Mucilaginibacter gracilis: one gene and its partner. The protein of the gene in region 1 interacts with the protein of each later gene in a pairwise test. Links are inferred from orthologs where the notes say so. Each region holds a gene or a part of one and is shown in the gene's direction. Other genes may lie near its edges.

Region 1 (4,228 bases):
TAATAAATAGTTTACTTTTGTATTCAACTGATTTCAGAATACCAAAAAAGAATATATAATGGCATTCAAAAAAATATTTAATCTTAAAACTCTATCATCGGCGTTTGCTGGAATGTTGCTTTTGGCAACAAGTACAGTAATGGCGCAGGATACCACAGCAACCAATTCAGCGGTTGCGGACGATGCTGCAAAGAGCGCGATGTGGACAAGCGTTGGCTATTATTCCTTATTGCTTGTGCTGGTATGCATCATTGTTGGTATTATTGGTAAAATATTGCGCGTTTACGATTTAACCCTGCAAATACAAGGCAAAAAAGCGGTAAACTGGAACAATGTTATGGGTGCGTTATTCGTACTGTTTCTGGCGGTTGGTTTATACGGTGCATTTTGGTCGTTTACGGTACAAGGCAGTATGCTGTTACCCGAGGCCGCTTCAATACACGGCGTAAAAACCGACAATATGTTTATGGTTACCTTTGGTATAACAGTTATTGTATTTGTAATTACACAAATTTTACTGTTTACCTTCTCGTTTAAATACCGTAATACAGGCAAACGCAAGGCTTACTTTTACCCGCATAACAATACCATTGAGAAAATTTGGACTGTAATACCTGCTATTGTATTAACTATACTGGTAATTACCGGCTTTTTTACCTGGAAAGAAATTACCAATACAACCGAAGAGAAGGGTGACATTAATGTTGATGTTACCGGCCACCAGTTTGCATGGGAAATACGTTACCCTGGTAAAGATGGTAAGTTGGGTTCAAAAAAATACACCTTATACAGTGCCAGCAACATACTTGGTGTTGATTTTAAAGATAAAAACAGCTTTGACGACCTTCACGCCGATACGCTGGTTTTGCCTGTTAACAGAGCGGTGAGGATAAATATCTCGGCCCAGGATGTTATACACTCGGTTTATATGCCTCATTTCCGTGTACAGTTGAACGCTGTGCCGGGTTTACCTACTTACTTTAAATTTACACCAACTATTACTACCAGCGAAATGCGTAGCAAGGTTGATAACCCTAAATTTGAATATCTGCTATACTGTAATAAAATATGCGGTGGCAGTCACTATAACATGCAAAAAGTGGTACGTATTGTTACCGATGCAGAGTATAATGATTGGCTGTCAAAACAAAAGCCTTATCTAAGTGATGCATTGAAGAAGGAATTGAAATTGGCGGATAACGGCCAAACAAAAGAAGCGGCTCAAAACAGATTAGCATTAAATAATTAATATATTAAGATTAGCGAATATGTCAACATTAGCAGTTCACGGTCATGAGGTTGGTCAGCAAGATCACGATCACGAACATCATCACCACGATACGTTCATAACAAAATATATCTTCAGTCAGGATCACAAAATGATTGCCAAGCAATTCCTTATCACAGGGATTACGATGGCCGTTATAGCGATGTTGCTATCGATCATGTTTCGTATTCAATTGGCTTACCCCGAAAAATCGTTCCCATTATTAGAAACGCTATTGGGCCGTTTTGCTCCCGAAGGTAAAATCAGTCCCGACTTTTATTTGTCACTCGTAACCATACATGGTACCATCATGGTATTCTTTGTGTTAACGGCAGGTTTGAGCGGTACATTTAGTAACTTATTGATACCGTTGCAAATAGGAGCCCGCGATATGGCTTCGCCATTTCTCAATATGCTTTCGTACTGGTTTTTCTTTTTAGCCTGTACGGTAATGCTAAGTTCGTTTTTTGTACAAAAGGGCCCTGCCAGCGGTGGCTGGACTATTTACCCGCCACTATCTGCCTTGCCAAAAGCAATGCCTGGTTCGGGCGAGGGTATGACGCTTTGGCTCATCAGTATGGTTATGTTTGTTGCGTCATCGCTAATGGGTGGTATCAACTATGTAAGTACAGTGTTGAACATGCGTACCAAGGGTATGGACCTTTGGAAAATGCCATTAACCATTTGGGCTTTCTTTTTAACGGCTATTTTAGGTGTTTTGGCTTTCCCTGTATTGGTTGCGGGTGTGGTATTGTTGATATTTGACCGTAGTTTTGGAACAAGCTTTTACCTGTCGGATATTATTGTGCAAGGAAAAGTTATGCCTTACGAAGGTGGTAGCCCAATCCTGTTCCAACATTTATTCTGGTTCCTGGGTCACCCCGAAGTGTACATCGTAATTATGCCTGCTTTAGGTATCTCGTCCGAAGTTATCGCTACCAACTCAAGGAAGCCAATATTTGGTTACCATGCAATGGTTTACTCTCTTATCGGTATCACCGTATTGTCGTTTATCGTTTGGGGTCACCACATGTTTGTAACCGGGATGAATCCGTTTTTGGGAGGTGTGTTTATGATAACCACGCTTATTATCGCTGTGCCTTCGGCTGTAAAAACGTTTAACTATTTAGCTACGCTGTGGCGCGGTAATCTGCGTTTTACACCGGCTATGTTGTTTGCAATTGGTTTAGTATCATTCTTTATTTCTGGTGGTTTAACCGGTATATTTTTGGGTAATGCAGCTTTAGATATTAACCTGCACGATACTTACTTTGTAGTAGCTCACTTCCACCTTGTAATGGGTTCGGCAGCAATATTTGGTATGTTGGCCGGTGTTTATCATTGGTTTCCTAAAATGTTTGGCCGTTTAATGGACGAAAAGTTAGGTTATCTGCACTTTTGGTTAACATTTATTGGTGCATACCTTGTGTTTTTCCCGATGCACTTTATGGGTCTTGATGGCGTTCCGCGTCGTTATTATGCTTTTACCGAGTTTGAATCGATGAAGCAATGGTTGTCGGTAAATACGTTTATTACCTGGGCAGCTATCATGTCGGCAATTGCGCAGTTAGCGTTTTTGTTCAACTTCTTCTATTCTATTTTCTTTGGTAAGAAAGCAACTCAAAACCCTTGGCAGTCAAACACATTAGAGTGGACTACACCGGTAGAGCGTATACACGGCAACTGGCCTGGCGAAATTCCAACAGTTTACCGTTGGCCGTATGATTATAGCAAACCAGGCGCCGAGGAAGATTTTATCCCTCAAACTGTGCCTTTTTCGCAAACCATGAGTTCTAATTTACCTCATGATTTTGAAGACAACGAGGCTGGCCTTGAAGCTTATGCAAAATGGCTAAAAGAAAATAAGCCAAAGGAAGAAAATTAATATATAGTACCCGTTTTGATTTTTTGGGGTATCTGTAGCAGGAATTTTCCTAAAACAGATACCCCAATTGTTTAAATAGAATCAAGATGCAAGAATCAAGATGGAAGATCTTTCAAATGGTTTGCGTGTCATAAAGGTATCTTGATTCTTACATCTAGGTTCTGACAATGAAGGTTTCTCCCGAAAAAAAACGATTTCAAATTATAAATAAGGCTACTATAATAGCGCTCTTTATTTTGATATTAGCGGGTGGTGTGGTGCGAAGCACTGGGTCGGGAATGGGTTGCCCCGATTGGCCAAAATGCTTCGATCAATATATTCCGCCAACAAGCGTTACCGAAATACCGAAAGATTATAAAGACAAGTATGTTGCGAAACGGCTTGCAAAAAACCAACGATTTGCGCATACGCTTGACATTTTTGGCTTTAGTGATCTGGCCGTCCGCATCCGCAACGATAAATCGATATTACTGCCCGAAGATTTTAACGCTGCAAAAACATGGACGGAGTATATTAACCGTTTAATTGGCGTAGTATCGGGCTTCTTGCTTTTGTTAACTGTAGTTTATTCGTTTGCTTATTTAAAGGATAAAAAGCGGATAGTAGTAGCCAGTATTTTTAACTTGATATTAGTAGGTTTCCAGGGATGGTTAGGGGGCATAGTGGTTTCAACAAACCTTGTTGCCTGGATAGTTACCGTGCATATGTTATTGGCCCTGGCCATACTGGCGGTTTGTATTTACACCTACCATGCAGCACGGTTAAATAATTATAGCGATAAAATATCGGCAAAGCCAATAGTGCGGTTTTTGGCTTTTGCGGCGCTGCTTTTGAGTATTGTGCAAATTACTTATGGCACCGAGGTAAGGGAGCGTATAGATGCCATATCTGGCAGGTTACAAGGCCAATCCAGAGAAAGTTGGATAGCCGATGCCGGTAGTATATTTACCAACCATCGCGATTTGGCGTTATTGGTGTTAGTTGCAAACGTGATGTTGTATGCGCTTATACGCCGTGGTTTTAGCAGGCACTCGGTGCAGCAACAGGTAATGAGTTTTAGTTTTTTAATGATTATG
Region 2 (4,162 bases), 2.0 Mb from region 1 along the record:
TACTATCCCTATACCCATATTGATGTCGGCATAGCCCTGAAACTGGGTAATTAGATAGCCGCTTACCGCGGTTAATGCATTGGCAATTGCAAGGCCGGTTATCTTCATCCTATCGGTGTTAACACCCAAAGCCTTTATCATCGATTCGCTATTACCTGTGGCGCGCATGGCTATGCCAAAATCGGTTTTTAGCAAGTAGCCTATAATAAAGGCTATCAAAACCACAAAAACTGCTATTAAAAACAAAGAGTTTTGGTTAGGATTGGCTAAAAGCTTCACCAGATCAAACAAGGTTGGCACATTTAACGGTAAGTTGGAACGCCCCATAATAATGAGGTTTACCGAGTATAAAGCCGTCATTACCAAAATACCCGCCAGCAAGGCGTTAATTTTAAGTTTAGTATGTATTAAACCCGTTAAGGCTCCGGCAATGCCACCTGCAACCATAACGGCGGGCAATATTAAGCCGGCTTGTAAGTGGTGGTTTAGCAAAACTGCTGTTACAACACCACCCAGGGCATAACTACCATCGGTAGTAATATCGGGGATGTTAAATATTTTCATCGAGATGTAAATACCCAAGGCAATGCCCGAAAAGCAAAGCCCTTGTATAAGCGCGGTTAAAAAAAAATCCATTACTTAACCACCTCAAATGATGCCGGGATGGCAATATGATACTTTTTTGCCGATGTTGGGTTGTAAACCCGCTTGCGCACTTTAACCATTTCGGGTTTCAAGCCATCGGTTTTATGGGTTTTTAAATATTGGGCAGCCTGCTCCCCGGCCTGGTATCCCCATTGGTAAATATCGGCACCAAAAGCGGCAACTGCGCCGCGCTCCACTAAACCGGCTTCGCTGGTAAAAATAGGGACTTGCTTTTGATCGCAACTTTTTACAATGGTTTCAAAAGACGAAAAAACCGTGTTATCCGGGTTGGCAAAAAAAGCATCGATATTTTTACCCAATAACGATTGTGTAACCAGCTGAGCATCTGCCGAAGCATTTACCGGCAAAGCCACAAGGCTCACGTTCAGTTTATCGGCCAAAGCCTTAATGCGGTTCATGGCATCAACAGATTGCGGTTCTGATTGATTATAGATCATCCCGACTACCAATTTCCCACTTTTAGGTTTAACCAGTTGGGTTATAATAGTAAAAGAGGTATCAATATAAGCCAGGTCCTCTTCCACTCCAAAGCGGTTAGCGGGGCTTTTGCCGGTCGCGTCGTCAACCTTCATTAAGGCAGCCGTGGGTGCTACCATTTGGAAAACCGGGATAGTTTTGGTTTTTTGCAAAGCGGCAATAGTTGATAGCGTGGTGCAGGTAGCCAGCAAATCAACCTTTTCACTGATGAAATAATTCACTATTTGTCCTAAAACAGGTTGTGATAGCTGTGCGTTCCTGAAAATAATTTTTACATTTTTCTGATCTTCGCTAAAGCCATTATTCTTCAAAGCATCAACAAAACCGGTGCGTGCCTTGGCTAAAGTGGCATCTTCAAGGGCATCAACAAAACCAATAGTGGGCACATCGCTTTTTTTTGAACTGCAAGCGGTTAATAATAAACTAATTAAAGTAAGTAGTAGTAAAACCTTTTTCTTCATTAGGCTAATTTAAACATTTTAGTGCATAGGCAAATTTATATATGGGCATTAGTTTGATACTGGTTAACTTTTTTGGTTATTTTTACGAGTATGATACGTATAGCTTCAAAACTGCCGCAAGTAGGTACAACTATATTTACCACCATGTCTGCCCTGGCGGCAGAGGTTGGGGCCATTAATTTATCGCAGGGCTTTCCTGATTATGATTGTCCGCCCCAACTGGTTGAACTGATTTATAAAGCCATGAAAGATGGCTATAACCAATATGCACCCATGCCGGGCCTAATGAGTCTGCGCGAACAGATAGCCATTAAAATTGAGAAGCTATACAGCGTTAACTACAACCCCGATACCGAGGTAACCGTAACCGCCGGAGCCACACAAGCTATTTTTACGGCCATAGCGGCAATTATACACCCTAACGACGAGGTAATTGTTTTTGAACCTGCTTACGATAGTTACGCGCCCGCTATTAAGGTAATGGGCGGCATTGTTAAATCGCTTGAGTTGGCACCGCCAGATTACCGTATCCCCTGGGATATGGTGCGGAAGTTGCTTACCGCGCGTACAAAAATGATTATTTTAAATTCGCCACATAACCCTACCGCTACCATATTACAAAAAAGCGATATTGACGAACTCACCATTATTGTAAAAGATCAGGATATTGTAATTTTGAGCGACGAGGTTTACGAACACCTGATATTTGATGGCCAAACCCACCACAGTATGGTTAAGTATGAAGAGTTACGGAAGCGTAGCTTCATCGTATCGTCGTTTGGTAAGCTGTTTCATAGTACCGGTTGGAAAATTGGCTATTGCGTTGCTCCCGAACAGCTAATGCGCGAATTTAGAAAGGTACACCAGTTTTTAGTGTTTAGCGTTAACTCGCCCACGCAACACGCCATTGCCGAATATTTAAAGGACGAAAATACTTATAATGGCCTCGCCGGTTTCTTTCAGCAAAAGCGCGATCACTTTCGCAACGCCATGGCGCAAACCAGGTTTGAGTTGCTGCCTTGTGCGGGCTCCTACTTTCAATCGGTGCGGTACGACAGGATAAGCGACGAAAAGGATGTTGATATTGCACTGCGTATAACCAGGGAGTTTGGCGTGGCCTCTATACCCACTTCGGGTTTTTATACCCGCAATACCGATCACCGTGTTTTAAGGTTTTGTTTCGCCAAAAGGCAAGAAACGCTGGACAATGCCGTTAATAAATTAATGAAAATTTAATTATGACTTGCTGATACACCTATTGGCCCTAAAAAAATTAAATGGATAATTTAAAGATCACCGTTTTCCAGGCATATTTATTCTGGGAAAATATTGATAAAAACCTTCAAAATATAACGCTCCGCTTAACCAGCATCCGCGAAAAAACCGATCTGATTATTTTGCCCGAGATGTTTAACACGGGTTTTAGCATGAATGTGGATACCCTTGCCGAACCCATGAACGGCAAAACAATGCAATGGATGCACACCACGGCAAAAAAATATGATTGCGTTGTTACAGGCAGCCTGATTATAGCAGAAAACGGTCAATCTTATAACCGCCTGATTTGGATGCTGCCCGACGGCACTTTTAAACATTACGATAAGCGCCATTTATTTGCCCTGGGCAAAGAGCACCAAACTTATACCGCCGGAACAGAACACCTGATAGTTGAACTGAAGGGCTGGAAGATATGCCCCGTAATTTGCTACGATTTGCGTTTCCCGGTATGGTTGCGTAATAAGGATGCCGCTTATGACTTGTTGCTGATTGTAGCCAACTGGCCCGAAAAACGCGCCCTGCACTGGCGAACCCTCATCCCCGCAAGGGCGGTTGAAAACCAGTGTTTTGTTATAGGAGTAAACCGGGTTGGGCACGATGGTAACGAGGTTTACCATTCGGGCGATTCAACTTGTATTGGCCCTAACGGCGATGTGGTTTATTATAAACGCGACGAAGAGGATGTTTACACCTTCACCATTCATCCCGAAGAACTGATTAAAATAAGGCGCGCCCTCCCCTTTTTAAAGGATGCCGACGATTTTACAATAGCATTGTAAGAAATTGTGTCACTGATAAGAAAAACTCTGTCATTACGAGATACGAAGCAACCGCACGAAGGCATATTCGCCCTGAATAGCTGCTCGGCTTATGTGCGGTTGCCACGCTTTCGCTCGCAATGACACAATGGAGCCACAACATTTCCATAACCGGGTTTATGATAGAAAATAGACAAAAGCCGGCCTTTGTGGTTTCCAATAGTTTTAATTTCCAATTAAAACCCTGTAATGTATTTGTTTATATGGTTTAAAGAGCGCATTATTGCTAACCATAAATTTTGCCCATTATAATCACAAGTCATAATTATCGTTATCACTCCATATGAAATACAAGTACTTTTGCTTTTTATTGATAGTATTAACCTTACAGGCAACGGCCCAAAAGAAAAAACCTATTGACCATACCATGCTTGTTAACCCATTTATTGGCACAGGCGGGCACGGGCATACTTATCCCGGCGCAACCGTTCCTTTCGGGATGGTGCAGTTAAGTCCCGATAC

The links. Proteins that work in one complex are often made in the same cells at the same time.
Region 2: the proteins of BDD43_RS07685 (region 1) and BDD43_RS16405 interact in binary tests that used the Escherichia coli proteins (3 or more experiments, as listed by UniProt). The link is inferred for Mucilaginibacter gracilis from one-to-one orthologs.

What each region holds. Positions count from the first base shown.
Region 1 is NZ_RBKU01000001.1:1,777,350-1,781,577, forward strand. Bases 737-3,710 are described here. They hold BDD43_RS07685 (cytochrome c oxidase subunit I), read left to right. Parts: upstream 737-1,268; coding sequence 1,269-3,152; downstream 3,153-3,710. Other genes in these bases: BDD43_RS07680 (cytochrome c oxidase subunit II), read left to right, coding at 737-1,249; BDD43_RS07690 (COX15/CtaA family protein), read left to right, coding at 3,320-3,710. Outside these bases: BDD43_RS07675 (quinol:cytochrome C oxidoreductase), read left to right, coding at 1-3; more of BDD43_RS07680, read left to right, coding at 59-736; more of BDD43_RS07690, read left to right, coding at 3,711-4,228. UniProt on the Escherichia coli protein: Cytochrome bo(3) ubiquinol oxidase is the terminal enzyme in the aerobic respiratory chain of E.coli that predominates when cells are grown at high aeration.
Region 2 is NZ_RBKU01000001.1:3,740,694-3,744,855, reverse strand. Bases 860-3,767 are described here. They hold BDD43_RS16405 (methionine aminotransferase), read left to right. Parts: upstream 860-1,694; coding sequence 1,695-2,840; downstream 2,841-3,767. Other genes in these bases: BDD43_RS16400 (amidohydrolase), read left to right, coding at 2,882-3,661; BDD43_RS16410 (ABC transporter substrate-binding protein), read right to left, coding at 860-1,604. Also shown: BDD43_RS16415 (ABC transporter permease), read right to left, coding at 1-636; more of BDD43_RS16410, read right to left, coding at 636-859; BDD43_RS16395 (GH92 family glycosyl hydrolase), read left to right, coding at 3,984-4,162. UniProt on the Escherichia coli protein: Shows aminotransferase activity with methionine and histidine as substrates, and to a lesser extent also with phenylalanine.